DNA from 2 places in the Pseudoalteromonas sp. CO348 genome. Region 2 is predicted to be linked to the other one. Evidence: predicted binding sites of a transcription regulator. Region 2 holds the regulator's gene; the other holds the start of a gene.
What was found. Region 2 encodes sigma-54, which starts transcription at its own class of promoters, with help from an activator protein. Its sites were predicted from a motif close to GTTGGCACGNNNNTNGNNT; they were not measured.
Positions count from the first base shown of each region.

Region 1: EXT48_RS00080 (diacylglycerol kinase family protein) is a predicted target of sigma-54. The motif match lies at 2,044-2,062, and genes of this name have one in related genera.

Region 1 is NZ_SGPI01000001.1:8,708-13,267, reverse strand. Features, by position in the region: gene EXT48_RS00090 (PLP-dependent aminotransferase family protein) at 1-18, opposite strand, end outside; gene EXT48_RS00085 (DMT family transporter) at 17-931, shown strand; gene EXT48_RS00080 (diacylglycerol kinase family protein) at 973-1,815, opposite strand; gene EXT48_RS23660 (hypothetical protein) at 2,101-2,247, shown strand; tRNA gene EXT48_RS00075 (tRNA-Ser) at 2,472-2,562, shown strand; tRNA gene EXT48_RS00070 (tRNA-Ser) at 2,581-2,673, shown strand; gene EXT48_RS00065 (MBL fold metallo-hydrolase) at 2,801-3,550, shown strand; gene EXT48_RS00060 (aminotransferase class V-fold PLP-dependent enzyme) at 3,547-4,560, opposite strand, start outside.
Region 2 is NZ_SGPI01000032.1:108,526-119,439, reverse strand. Features, by position in the region: gene EXT48_RS16530 (YhdP family protein) at 1-851, shown strand, start outside; gene EXT48_RS16525 (carbon-nitrogen hydrolase family protein) at 844-1,659, shown strand; gene tldD (metalloprotease TldD) at 1,656-3,095, shown strand; gene yjgA (ribosome biogenesis factor YjgA) at 3,220-3,738, opposite strand; gene pmbA (metalloprotease PmbA) at 3,875-5,224, shown strand; gene mgtE (magnesium transporter) at 5,286-6,644, opposite strand; gene EXT48_RS16500 (HPr family phosphocarrier protein) at 7,167-7,436, opposite strand; gene rapZ (RNase adapter RapZ) at 7,437-8,303, opposite strand; gene ptsN (PTS IIA-like nitrogen regulatory protein PtsN) at 8,296-8,754, opposite strand; gene hpf (ribosome hibernation promoting factor) at 8,756-9,043, opposite strand; gene EXT48_RS16480 (RNA polymerase factor sigma-54) at 9,073-10,572, opposite strand; gene lptB (LPS export ABC transporter ATP-binding protein) at 10,619-10,914, opposite strand, start outside.

The sequences.
Region 1 (4,560 bases), on a different contig from region 2:
GAATCTAGAGCCGATCATGAAAAATCTATTTCTTTACGCCATCACTGTGTTGATTTGGGGATCAACATGGCTTGCCATTGAATACCAACTTGGCAGCATCAACGAGTTTGTGTCGCTATTTTACCGCTTTGGCCTCGCCGCGGTTTGTATGTGGGCGTTTGTCATCTATAAGCGTGTGCCAATGCGATTTTCTCGCCGAGATCACGGCTTTTTCATCCTCTTAGCGCTGTGTAATTTTGGTGCTAACTATCTCTTCTTGTATTGGGCTCAGGCACATTTAACGTCAGCGATGGCATCAATTGCGTTTTCATTATTATTGGTCGTTAACATCGTCAACACTAAGTTATTTTTTGCCAAACCTATTGCAAAGCGAATTTACTTTGGCGCATCACTGGGCACGCTTGGGATAGTCAGCTTGTTTTGGCACGATTTGGTCGCATTTGATTTGCAAAGCGAGGCCTTCTTGGGATTATCATTAGCTCTATTAGGAACAGTGGTCGCGTCACTCGGTAATATGGTGAGCGTACGCAATTCTAATCAGCAAATTGATGTTATGGCGGGAAATGCGTGGGGTATGCTTTACAGCGCTGTCATGTTAGCAACCTATGTCGCCTTTAGTGAACATCAGTTTATCAACCAAGCGCCAGCATCATATTGGTGGTCTCTGATTTACCTCAGCGTGTTTGGCACCGTCATTGCCTTTGGTTGTTATTTCTCACTACTCAAGAATATTGGGCCTGAGAAAGCGAGTTATTTGATAGTGTTATTTCCTTTTGTTGCCGTGGCCTTGAGTACCTTATTTGAAGGCTTTGAGTGGCAGCAAAACACCTTTATTGGATTTATTTTGGTCATCCTAGGTAATGCGATTGTACTCACGCCTTTAGATCGCATCTACGCTTGGTTGTCCATTCGGTCCCCAGTTAGAAGTTGAAGTCTTACCAATGCTTTAGCTTCTTACTTTTCAGCGCCATTTTATAATGGCGCTTTTTTTATGTTCAGAGCTCTGCGGCAGCAAGTTATCGTCGCCGGCGTGCGCCCAACAATCTCTCCATCGGCCTCGATGTCATACCCCTCTTGTGCGATATAAAGCTCTGTAATGCGACCGTGGTGCACATTTCTTGTGCCCATATGACGTTTAAGTAGCATATTGACAAACAGTACCACCCGCTGCCAATGCGTTTGCGGCGTGAACCACAGCAGCTCCAACTGACCGTCATCAAGACAAGCCATAGGAGCAGGAGTTAACCCTGCCCCAAAGTGTTTGCCATTCGCAAGTAACAACATCATACCCTGCTCAGGCCACGCATTGCTGTGATAGCGAATGAGCTTGGCAGTAAACAGCGACATTAATCCCGCATAGGTATAGCTCAGCTTTCCTAGCCGTTTGGTTTGTCCTAAGTTATTCATGACATGCGCGTTAAAGCCAATCCCAGCAACATTGACAAACCAGCGCCCGTCCACTTTACCCAAATCAATACTCGAGATCTTGTCTGAAAATACAGCTGCTCGCCACTGTGCTTTGGAATAATGAAACTGCCGAGCAAAATCGTTGCCAGTCCCCGCAGGCAGCAGCGCAAGCGTGTTATCCCGTTCAGCAATGGCATTGGCGACTAGGTGCAAAGTGCCATCCCCCCCAATCACCACCACGCTCACTTCCGCCGTAGCTGCTTGAGCAATTGCGTCCCTATCTGCGACAAAGTTTCCAGTGGTATTAAACCAAGTTGCCGTCAACTGTTGTTGTTTTAATTGTTGCTTTAACCATGCAATTTGCGCTTTCCCCTCAGCACCCGCTAAAGGGTTGACTACCACCAGCATAAAAACCCTTAAATACAAAAACTCAACTTATATGAATAAAAAACCAAAACTAAAACCAAAAATAAAAAACAAAAACCACAAACACCCATATTAATTGGGATACAGCCTAATAAAGACAATCACACTTATGCATAACCATGCAAAAAAGCCATTAAAATAAAAATGAACAAACCATTAATTCATTAGTTATTTTTATCCGAAAACATCAATTTTTATCGTTTTAAATTTAAACAAATTGCGTGCAAAATAGCCTTGTTTTCAATCATAGCTTATTAGGAGCCAGACATGCTTAATTCAGCTGCACCTTGCAGCCCATCACAAAACACGTTTAACCAAACACAACCAACTAAACAACGTCGTATCAATTGGACGAAGTGGTTGGCAGTATGTGGTCAACACTTAGCGTTAAAAGACGTGATTATGTATAAGTAAGTCTGCACAGAGCATGGCGTCCCAACCCGCCATGCTCTCGTCAGCATTTGTTTCAATAGACCATAAAAGCACCACTTCAACCAGCATTTTTGTACAAAACCTCTTCGTCAAACCGCTAATTTCTAGCACAATTTTAAAAAAACCTCACTTTTAGCACATTTTTTAAGCAAACAGTTTAAAAACGGTTTACAGCGCCTAAATCGCTAAGTATTATCTTTGCCCATGGAGAGATGGCTGAGTGGTTGAAAGCACCGGTCTTGAAAACCGGCATACGTTAATAGCGTATCTAGGGTTCAAATCCCTATCTCTCCGCCATTTTTAAAGTATTGCGCCGGAGAGGTGGCCGAGTGGCTGAAGGCGCTCCCCTGCTAAGGGAGTATAGGGTTTGTAGCCCTATCGAGGGTTCGAATCCCTCCTTCTCCGCCATCACTTATAAGAAAACCGCTTAATTGCGGTTTTTTTATGTCTGCGATTTATCACTTTCACACACAACTGGTCAGATGTCTTTAACCTATGCTATGTTGAGATCTGATTGGGGAAATGAGTGTGACAAATGAAAATCCATGTCTTAGAAGGCTATATTCAACATATTTATCTGGTTGAACACGAAACAGATCTGCTGTTACTCGATGGTTGCTGTCGTGCCGATGTTGAGTTGGTCTGCAACTACATCCTGCAACTGCAAAAGCCACTAAGCGCACTCAAACTGATTGTGGTCACGCATATGCACCCAGATCATGCCGGTGGCGCGCACAAACTCAAAAAACTCACGGGCGCAAAGATTGCGGCCGCAAATGCCCCCAGTCAGTGGTATCGTGGTATTGATGGTGTCATGATGCACCTCTCCGATATGGCGCTGGCACTTTGGGTTGCAGGGAGAAAGCGCAAGGCCAAGCGTAACCTTTGGTATCCAAGACAATTATCACCAGACTTTTACCTAGCCGACGGTGATCACTTACCCTACTTTAACGAATGGCAAGCGATACACACACCCGGTCATACGGATAGAGATTTGAGCTTGTATCATCTCCCCAGTAAGCGCATTTATGTGGCGGATTTGACGGTAAAAGTGAAAGGGCAATTTGTTGCGCCTTTTCCGGTATTCTATCCACGCTTGTATCGCCAATCTCTTGCCAAAGTAAAGGCTCTACAACCCCACTCCGTGATCTTGGCGCATCAAGGAGAAGTGCTTGCAGAAGAAATTGATTTTAACGCATTGATAGCGCGCGCGCCCAAGCAACCAATGACACATTGGCGCTCGGTGAAGAAGAAGACTAAAAAAGCACTAGGATTAGGAAACTAGCTTTCGTTGATAACCCGCACCAACTGCGCGATGTCCTCCTGACTATTATAAATATGTGGTGAGACACGAATACCGTAGCAACGATTATCCACAGCAATGTCTGCTTGCTTAAGCTGCTCCATCACTGCCTCATGCTGCGAGCCAAAATGCAAAATAGCGGTCCCAGAGCAAGCACTCTGTGCTGTAGGAGAGCGATAAAATTCAGGCAATGCCGCTTGTAACTCAGATAACAAAGCAAAGTTGTACGCTCTTACTTGCTCAATCCCAAGCTCGGCAAAATAGCCAAGGCTGTGCCCCGCATAGATATAAGGTGCCACACTTGGAGTACCGCCCCAAAAACGCAGCGCACTTTCACTCAGCGCAAAATGATGAATATCAAACTCGAATGGATTTTGATGCGAAAACCAGCCAACGTCTTTTGGTTCGCAATAAGGCAAGACATCCTCATTCACCCAGATGAAACCTGCGCCAGGGCCACCGCAGCTCCATTTCACACAAGAGCCGATAACGCAATCCGCGCCCCACTCGCTTAAATTTATTGGTAATACACTAAGTGACTGAGCAATATCAATAATACTTCGACAACCATATTGGTTAGCAAGGCTAATGATGTCAGCAACAGGCGCCTGCTGACCGCTGTTCGAATAAACATGACTGACAAATACCCAATCAATTTGCTCGTCAATATAGTGCTGCCACACACTTAGGTCGTGCATATTCATCGCTTCGGGAATATAAACAATCTCAATATTGTCCAGCGCGTTTTGTAACGCAAATCCCATGCTTGGGAAGTCTTGCTCACTCATCAATACGCGTACTTTGCGAATGCCACTTTCGGGCAAACTCATCGCCCATTTCGTTAAACCACTGGAAAGGTTTGTTTGCGGACAAAACAGGCGCGCATCAGTGTGTAATAGGGAAGCTAGGGCTGAGGTAAAGCGATCAATACCGCTTAGCCACTGCTGCCAAGGCTCTTGATTTTGTTGTTGCCAGGGCACCATAAATTGCTG
Region 2 (10,914 bases):
ACAAAAAAGATCATAAACTCAATGCCAGTGGCCGCTTTGAGCAAGGTAAAACGACGCTAAGTGGCGCGTTAAACAGCGATGATTTTGGTGAACTAACGGATGAGTTTGATATTACTTCGACTATCAAAGATTCCCGCGCCAACATTGATTTTTCCCTCAATTGGCAAGGTGCGCCATACGAAATGGATTTACCTAGCCTAGGAGGCGAGTTGACTTGGCGCTTAGGTGAAGGTCATTTGGCAGAAATAAGTGATAAAGGGGCACGCGTCTTTTCTCTACTGAGTTTGGACTCTTTGATCAGAAAGCTACGCTTGGACTTTAGAGATGTGTTTTCTAAAGGCTTTTTCTATAACAGTATGAGTGGTTCGGTACAACTAACGAATGGTATTGCGATCACTGAAGATTCAAAGCTCGATGGCGTGCCTGCAGATCTAACGATACGTGGCTATGCTGACCTCAATACTCACGAAATTAATTATGATTTGGCCGTCGCACCACAAGTCACGTCGAGTTTACCTGTGATTATGGCATGGGCGGTGAACCCTGTGACGGGATTAGCTGCACTAGCATTAGATAAGGTTATCCACTCCGCGCGAGTGATCTCTGAGATTAATTTTAAAATCACCGGAACGATGCAAGAGCCAGTGGTTACCGAGGTTGATCGTAAGAGTAAAGAAATTGAGTTACCCAAACCGGTTGTGCCTCCTAGTGATGAAGCGACGCCAGATGGAGCTGATAAGAATACAAGTAAAGAAGCACCAGCATTGAATTCAGAATCACATCCAAGTGCTACACTTAAGCAAAGTGAGCAACCTCTTGTGTCGCAAAATAAGGAAAGTGGTAATGGCTAAGGTGATTGCATTGCCAATGTGCTCGGCTAAAGCACCCCAAGCAAATATAGAGTACCTTAAAAACCAGCTGGCTAAGTTAGTGATTGAAGAGCCAACCTTAGTCTGTTTGCCTGAAACTTGGCTGGCATTTTGCGACAATGCGCAACAGAGTTGGGAATACGCGCAGTATAATGAAGCACTGCTCCAAGAACTCTCAGCGCTTTGTCAACAACATAACATTTGGTTGGCGGCAGGTACCATCGCGATACCAAGTCAGAACGATAAATATCTGGCTGCGAGTTACTTATTTAATGCGAGTGGCGAAATCGTAGCACGCTATAATAAGATCCACCTGTTTGACGCCGATGTGAGTGACAAAACTAAACAATATCGAGAGTCTGAGCGAACAGAGCGTGGACAGGATGTCGTGGTAGTGGATAGTCCATTTGGCAGAATTGGATTAAGCGTGTGTTATGATCTGCGCTTTCCTGGTTTGTTCCAAATGATGAGAGCGCAGGGAGCTGAGCTATTTTTAGTCCCAAGTGCTTTTACCTGTGCAACGGGCAAGGCACACTGGCAGCCATTATTACAGGCGAGGGCGATAGAAAACCAATGCTATGTAGTTGCAGCCGCGCAAGTAGGTCGTCATGAAAATGGCCGAGAAACCTATGGACACAGTTTAATTGTATCACCTTGGGGTGAAGTCTTAATTGACTCTGGTGAGAGTTTAGAACCCATTTCACAGCAGCTAGATAGCGCGTTTCTTGATTCGATCCGGCAAAAAATGCCGGTTGCGGATCATAACCGATTTAAAAGTGAGTTTTTATGAGTAATGTAGAGCAGAATTTACTGACCAATAGCCAGCTGACACGTGAGCAATTATCACAGACTCTCGAGTATATTCATCAGCACAAAGTAAATTATGCCGATCTGTACTTTCAATCAAGCTACCATGAAACTTGGGTGCTGGAAGACGGCATAGTCAAAGATGGCAGCTACAACATCGAACGTGGTGTTGGTGTGCGTGCAGTGAGTGGTGAGAAGACTGGCTTTAGTTATTCTGATGCCATCAATATTGAAGCGTTAACCAAAGCAGCAGAAGCTGCGCGTAGCATTGCGCAAGCTGGCGAAAGCAGTAAAGTCCAAGTATTTAGCGATGTAAAAGCACCCATTCAATTTCAACCAGCACAGCCAATTACCAGCATGAGTGATGCGGATAAAGTGGCTTTACTTAGAGAGATTGAACAGTGCATTCGCGATTTAGCGCCTGAGGCGCAGCAAGTGGTCAGTTCACTGTCTGCGGTATATGAAGAAGTGTTAATTGCCGCAAGCGACGGCACATTTGCAACCGACATTCGCCCGTTAATACGTTTAAATTGCTCGGTACTGCTTGAGAAAAATGGTCGCAGAGAGCGTGGCAGTGCCGGTGGTGGTGCGCGTTTAGACTATGGTTACTTTAAAGAATTAGTAGACGGTGCACCGAGATGGATGCAGTTTGCCAAAGAAGCAGTGCGCCAAGCACGTGTGAATCTTGAAGCCATTGATGCACCAGCAGGTGCGATGCCTGTGGTGCTTGGTTCTGGTTGGCCGGGCGTTTTGTTACACGAAGCTGTTGGACATGGCTTAGAAGGTGATTTTAATCGTAAAGGAGCCTCTGCATTCAGTGGCAAAATAGGTGAACAAGTCGCTTCGAGTCTTTGTACTGTGGTGGATGATGGCACGATAGCCGACCGTCGCGGCTCTTTGAATGTGGACGATGAAGGTACGCCAGCGGCATACAATGTACTGATTGAAAACGGTATTTTGAAAGGCTATATGCAAGACAAGCAAAACGCGAGCTTAATGGGCGTGGCGCCTACAGGTAATGCGCGTCGTGAGTCTTATGCCCATTTACCGATGCCGAGAATGACAAATACCTACATGCTTGCGGGTGAGCACAGTCAAGAAGAGATCATTCGTAGCGTAGATAAAGGTATTTTTGCGAGTAACTTTGGCGGTGGTCAAGTGGATATTACCTCCGGCAAATTTGTATTCTCAGCATCTGAAGCCTACTTAATTGAGAATGGCAAGATAACCCAACCCATTAAAGGCGCAACGCTTATTGGCAATGGCCCAGAGGTGATGAAAAAGGTCTCTATGGTAGGTAATGACCTTGCGCTTGATAAAGGCGTTGGAGTATGTGGTAAAGATGGTCAAAGCGTCCCTGTGGGAGTCGGCCAACCGAGTTTGAAGATTGACGAAATTACTGTCGGTGGTACGGCGTAATACTACCTACGATAATTATTAATAAAACTGGCTGCTAGAAAGGCATTAATTATCCGAAGCTCAGATTAACAAGCAAAAAGGCGCATCAGCGCCTTTTTGTATTGTATCAGAGCACAATATAGCGTTACGGCATAATTGCTTCTTTTAAATACTGAAACAGCTCTTTGTAGGCTTTGCCTGGCTTCTCGGCTTTTACTTCTTTACTTGCTTGGCGCGCCATCTGGCGCATTTTTTGACGCTCAAGTTCAGGATACTTATCCAATAGCTCATTAATCTTGCTATCTCCTTTGGCAATCACTTCATCGCGAATAAGCTCAATCTTGTTCAGCAATACGTCTGCTTTATTGTTCTTATTTAGCATCAAATCCATCGCAGCCTGAATCTCTTCGACATTTGGAGTACTACGCAATGTCTTGGCAATGTAGTTCATATGACGACGGTAAGCATCTGTTTTAGCACGGATCCTATCCGCAACAGTCATGGCCTCTTTAAGCTCGTCCGTTAGAGGTAACTTCTCACGCTGCTTCTTGGCAAGCCCTGCAATTTCACAGCCTAGTTCATGCAACTCTAGCGCCTCGCGCTTTAGCTCGCTTTTTGAAACGTAAATAATCTCTTCTTCGGTCGTTTGCTCGTGTTTAGCCATTGTTCTTGTCTATACTAGTAAATATTAAGGTCTCTAACATTAGAGTATACCACAATTGATCACTACAATAGTTAGTAGCTGTGATAGCATATTAACTAATATGTTTTAGTTAGACGAGCGAGCGGATAAGGTATCTATGACTCAACCTCAACAACACCCTATATATAATCAAATTGATGATGTGAAAAATGCAGTTGCCGATGTGTTAGCGCATGCTAAAAAACTAGGTGCAACCTCGGCAGAAGCAGCGATGTCTAGTACCTCTGGTCTGTCTGTAAGTACACGAATGGGAGAGGTTGAAACCATTGAGTTTAATCAAGATGGTGGTCTTGGTATCAGCGTGTATGTGGGTAATCATAAAGGCTCAGCATCAACAGCGGATCTGAGTCCTGAAGCCTTGCGCTCAGTGGTTGAAAAAGCCGTAGATATTGCTCGATTTACCTCGGATGACCCCTGTAATGGTGTGGCTGATAAAGCCTTGCTAGAGATGTCACCAACAGATTTAGATCTTTTCCACCCTTGGCAAGTTTCTCCCGATGAAGCCATTGAGCAATGTATTGCTGCGGAAAAAGCCGCGTTAGAATTCGACCCTCGAATCGTCAATTCTGATGGCGCGAGCTTATCGAGTCACCAAGGGATCCGTGTATATGGCAATAGCCATGGCTTAGTAGCAGGGTTCCCACGTACCAGACACAGCCTGAGCACCATGGTGATCGGTAAAGAAGGTGAGCAAATGCAGCGGGACTCTGCATATGCCTTATCTCGCGTACACACAGAGCTAAAATCCCCTGAAGAAGTTGGTTTAGAAGCTGCGCAATCTACGCTAGCAAAATTAGGCAGTCGCAAATTATCGACGCGTAAAGTACCAGTTATTTTTCGAGCGGATATCGCGAACAGCTTATTTGGGCACTTAGTGTCAGGTATTGGCGGCGGCGCGCTATATCGTAAGTCTAGCTTCTTGTTGGATTCTTTAGACACACAAATTTTTAATCGCTGCGTAAATATTGAAGAGAAGCCACATTTACTAAGAGGGCTTGCTTCGAGTCCTTTCGATAGCGAAGGTGTAAAAACCATCGACCGTGAAATTATCACAGATGGCGTGCTTAATACTTACTTATTGGCAAGCTATGCCGCACGCAGAATGAATATGCAAGCGACAGGTCACGCAGGTGGGATCCATAACTGGTTAGTAAAACCAACACACGACGATTTAACCAGCCTACTTGCGTCGATGGGCACTGGCTTGTTAGTCACTGAACTAATGGGACAAGGTGTTAATACGGTAACTGGTGATTACTCAAGGGGAGCAGCTGGCTTTTGGGTTGAAAATGGTGAGCTTCAATATCCTGTAAGTGAAATTACTATCGCTGGTAATTTAAAAGATATGTTTATGGGGATTGAAGGCGTTGGCGGTGATATTGAATGCCGAGGCGCAGTACAAACCGGCTCTATACTACTCAATAATATGCAAATAGCGGGCGAATAACTCCCTTCATCAGCTCAAGAAATGCTGGTTTTGACCAGCATTTCCCGCCATTTCGACACTGTTACACTAATAACCAAGTTGCGGTGCCAAGGAATGCAAAGATCCCGACAATATCGGTAACCGTTGTTAGTACCACACTACCAGCTAGTGCTGGGTCGATATTCATTCTCTTTAGCATAATTGGAATACTGGCACCCGCGATACCTGCTGCGACTAAGTTCATAAACATTGCGAAGGCAATAACTGCACCGAGTGTAAAATCCCATTGCCATACAGCAATAACCCCAGCGATCAATACTGACCACAGCACGCCGTTTAAGGCGCCGATCGCCAGCTCTTTACCCATTAAAAACTTTTGGTTAGTCTGGTTAATATGACCAAGGGCAATACCACGAATCACTAGGGTTAGCGTTTGGCTACCGGCAACGCCACCCATACTTGGTACTATGCCATTTAACACTGCGAGAATAGGTAAAATATCCAGAGTACCTTCGAAGAAGCTTGCAACAAACGCAGCCATCAATGCGGTTAACAGGTTAATCCCAAGCCAAATAGAGCGGCGCTGGCTACTTTTTAGAACTGGCGCAAAGGTGTCTTCTTCATCTTCAAGACCTGCCATACTTAACAAGCTGTGCTCAGCATCTTCACGGATGACGTCAACAACGTCATCAATGGTGACACGACCAAGCAAATGAGCGTTATCGTCAACTACAGGAGCCGAGATCCAGTTATGACGCTCAAAAAGCTGCGCCACTTCAGACTCATCCATGGAGATAGGGATCGTTTCCTTATCTTCATCCATCAAGTCTCGAACCATACTGTCAGGAGACTTAGTTAATAAGGTATTGACAGGCAGCGTGCCTAAAAAGCAGTTATCTTTATCAACTACATACAACTCGTCCGTACCGTCTGGCAATTCGCCTTTAAGACGTAGATATCTAAATACAACTTCTAAGGTAACATCGGGTCGAATAGTGACCGTGTCGGTGCTCATTAGCGCACCGGCCGAGTGCTCTTTGTAGGACAATGCTTGTGTCGCACGTTCTCTATCTTGGCTATCCATCGCACCGATAACGTCTTGGTAGACGGTATCAGGCAGGCTTCTTAGGACATCACCAAGGTCATCGTCGTCCATGTCTTCTGTAGCGGCAGCAATTAGCTCCGGCTCCATCTGGGCGATGATCCCAAGTCTTACGTCCTCTGACAGTTCCTCTAAGACATCCCCTTGGATATCTGGGTCAACGAGCTGCCACAGCATAGAGCGAACTTTATGAGGAGATGATTCTAAAAGCAGTGCTGTGTCACAAGGAGCTGTTTCTGCGAGCATACGCCTAACTTGAACAAACTGACCACTGTTTAAGGCTTTAGTTACCTTTTGGAGTTGTTCCAGTGTGTAGTCTTGTTCAAATACTTCAGGCATAGGCATCCTTTTTGATAATAATGTTGGCTAACGTGATTTAGTTAACCTAATTCATTTACTTTATCGCAGAAACCAATTTCTTAATTTGAATTTTATTCGTGTTGTTTCTGCTGGTGGGTTGCTACCGTTAATACACGTCAAAGGTGTACGCAACGATAAAGTTGGATTTTCTCGGCAACTCGCTTTACTGCACGAAAGAAACCTAAATTGGTATTACAGTGTAACTCAGTTTATTGAGAACTACCAAGGTTTACGCTTAATTATGAGAGACTTATTATACCAATTCGCTTAATTAAGTGATCTATTTTGAAGCGAGAAAATCTTGTCGATAACACGGCGAAAATTTTGCTATTTAGTTGTTCAAAATGGGAGATTTTTAACACAGTTAGCGTCAGATTTGCTCCTTCAAACTGAGTAAGTATTAAGACTAATTGGTATTAGACCTGTCTGGTTACGGAGGGGGAGATTAGCAGGGAATAAATGAATCAGACCTTAGTGCTATTTTGGTGCTAGTAGCCCAAGTTACTCGGATTCATTAAATTTATTTTCTATTAGTCCGCCAATGGCGTCTAGTGCATACTGAGCATCAGGACCTTCACAAACCACTCGGACTTCTTTCCCTTGGCTGCTTTCAAGTAACAACAGCGCTAGTACGCTGTCAGCAGCTGCACTTTTGTCTCCTTGATATAAGGTCACTTCGGCATCAAATTGGGTCGCTAATTGTGCAAGAACTGTTGCCGCTCGGGCGTGCAGGCCGAGTTTATTCTGGATTAAAAACGTATCTTCTAACATTTAACCCTCTTGCTCACGGTGGCGGATTTTGACGTTTGGATGGGTTTTAGCAAAACGCTCGCCAATGGTTTGCGCTAAGTATACCGAGCGATGTTGCCCACCTGTACATCCTATTGCAATCGTTAGATAACTGCGATTGTTACGCTCTAAGTGTGGTAACCAAGTTTGTACAAAGGTTTGGATCTGCCAAGTAAACTTTTGCACTATGCTGTGACTCGACAAATAGTCTTTGACTGGCTGATCTAAGCCAGTTAGCGGCTTAAGCTCAGGCTCCCAATGTGGATTGGGCAAAAAGCGCGCATCAAAAACGTAATCCGCTTGTTTTGGGATGCCGTGTTTAAAGCCGAAAGATTCAAAGGTAATAATGAGTTGTTTGTCTTTTTTACCTAAGATTTTTTCACGGATATCTTCTGCAAGTTGATGAACGCTCAGGCCTGTAGTATCAATGAGAAAATCGGCGCGAGTGATCAATACGTCTAACAATTCCCGTTCTTTCTTTATTGCAACATCTAGTGGAAGATTATGCAGTGAAAGAGGGTGCAAACGGCGTGTTTCTGAGAAGCGTTTTATCAGGGTTTGATCGTCACTGTCTAAATAAAACAGGGTAGGTTTGGCAAAGCCTGGTAAGTATTCAAGAATGTCGTTAAACTCGTCCTGTTCTTTAGGTAAGTTTCTGACATCAATACTGACTGCTATTTTATTATAATTGTCCGAAACGCTGCGGACTAAAGACGGCAGCAAATTGACCGGAATGTTATCTACACAATAGTAGCCTAAGTCTTCCAATACTCGAAGCGCTACAGATTTACCAGAGCCTGAGCGGCCACTGATAATGATAAGCTCGAGTCCTTTTTCTTCATCACTCATCAAGTTCACCTTGGATCACTGCATATAACTCATCGTCACTTTTTGCTTGCCTAAGCATTTTGCAGAAAGACTTGTCTTTGAGTGTATCAGCAATCGCCGCTAAGGTCTTCAGGTGCTGTTGATTATCACCTTCGGGTACGATGAACGCGACAAAAATATCGACAGGCTGCTTATCTATGGCTTCAAACTGGATCCCTTGCTCGCTGACAAGCACCATTGCAAGGATTTTATCCAAACCTTCAAGTCGACCATGGGGAATGGCAATGCCTTTACCGATCCCTGTGCTGCCTAATTTCTCTCGCGCCATTAAAGCGTCCAAGATAGCATGCTGACTGGTATTTGGAATTTGGCTATGAGCCAGTTCGCTGATGTATTCTAAAATACGTTTTTTGCTATTAAAAAGGACCGCAGCTTTACTGCAGTCCTTGTTCACTAATTCACTTAATTTCATCTTAGTGTCGAGTGAGCTTCTCTTTGTGTTTAATAACTTGACGATCTAGCTTGTCGATAAGGCCATCAATTGCGGCATACATATCTTGATGCTCTGTTGATGCAAATAGCTCGCCGCCGTTTACGTGTAATGTTGCTTCTGCTTTTTGTACTAGTTTCTCGACATCAAGGATCACATGCACGTTATTGATATGATCAAAGTGCCTTTCTAGCTTCGCAAACTTGTTGGTGACATAGTCTCTTAATGAGTCAGTAATTTCTACATGGCGACCAGTTAGATTTAGTTGCATAAGCATTTTTCCTTCTTGGGTTTTACGTCTTATATCAAGCTTTTACGCTGATTTGACGGTGGAATGGCTAGGGATTCACGATATTTTGCAATCGTACGTCTCGCTACCTTAATTCCTTGCTCAGCTAAGATATCTGCAATTTTGCTGTCACTCAATGGCTTCGCGGTATTTTCTGCAGCTATCAGCTTTTTGATAAGTGCTCTAATTGCTGTAGAGGAGCACTCACCTCCATTTTCTGTACTTACATGGCTAGAGAAGAAATACTTCAGCTCAAATATTCCCCGAGGTGTATGCATGTATTTTTGTGTTGTCACACGGGAAATTGTGGACTCATGCATCTCAACCATTTCAGCAACATCATTTAGCACCATAGGGCGCATTGCTTCGGGGCCATGTTCAAAGAATGCCTGTTGTTGTTGCACAATGCAATTGGTAACTTTTAATAATGTATCATTTCGGCTTTCTAAGCTTTTAATAAACCACTTTGCTTCTTGTAAATGTGAGCGAATAAACTGACTATCCGTACTGGATTTCGCCGTTCTAGACATCGCAGCGTAATGGTCGTTTACTCTTATTTTAGGCATAGCATCAGGATTTAGCTCTACGACCCAGCGACCTTTTACTTTTTTCACTGATACGTCAGGGATCACATATTCAGGCTCTTCATGAATAATGCTTGCCGCTGGTTTTGGGTTAAGGCTATGAATTAACGTCATGACCTCTTTGAGATCGGCTTCTTTAAGGCGCGTTTTCTTAGCCAAAGTTCGATAGTCACGGCTGGCAAGCAAGTCGATATGCTCTGTCAGGATCATTTTCGTTTCGGCAATCCATGGTGTATCTGGGGCGAATTGATTTAGCTGAATACACAAGCATTCCTGTAAACTGCGCGCTGCGATACCGACAGGATCGAAAAGCTGAATACGTTTGAGCACGGCTTCGACTTCATCCAGCTCGATAGGCTCTTCGCTACTTTCATCATTAATGCTTTCTAAAATCTCTTCGCAAGACAGTGTTAAAATGCCTGACAGGTCAACGGCTTCAATAATCGCAATTGCAATCGCTCTATCTGTTGGACTAAATGGCGTCAGCTCAAGTTGCCACATGAGATAGTCGTGGAGAGATTCAGAGGTTTCCCCTTGATAAACATTATCGTCATCGGGAAGTGGGCCTGAGCTTGCAGCGGGCGCTGCGCTCATATACTCATCCCAAGTGACATCCATGGCAAGGTCATCACTGACAGTGTCTTTACTCATGGCGGTATCTGAGTCTATTTCATAGTCACTAACCTGCGCTTCATCGCTTGAATCTTGATTGTCGTCAGCACTGCTCTTTTCTTGGCTGTGTTGGTCAGCGTTTTCGCCGTCAGTATTATCACCTTCTTCCACTTCCAACAATGGATTGCTGTCTAATGCTTCTTGTATTTCTTGTTGCAGATCCAATGTACTAAGCTGCAGCAAGCGAATGGCTTGTTGCAGTTGTGGAGTCATTGTAAGTTGCTGCCCCATGCGCAGCTGTAATGATTGCCTCATGTATCTCTAACAATCCTTTTTAACAGTTATTAATACTACGTCTTAACTATAGCTTGAATTGTTCGCCTAGGTAGACATCTCTTACGGTTTGATCTGCCAAAACATGTTCTGGCGTGCCTGCAGCGATTAACTCACCATGTGAAACGATGTAGGCTTTTTCACATACGTCCAGCGTTTCTCTAACGTTATGATCGGTGATTAGCACACCGATACCGCGGTTTTTTAGGTGCTCTATGATTGTCTTTATATCTAACACCGAAATAGGATCAACACCAGCAAAAGGTTCATCTAACAGGATAAACTTAGGATTAGCGGCTAAAGCGCGAGCAATCTCTACGCGTC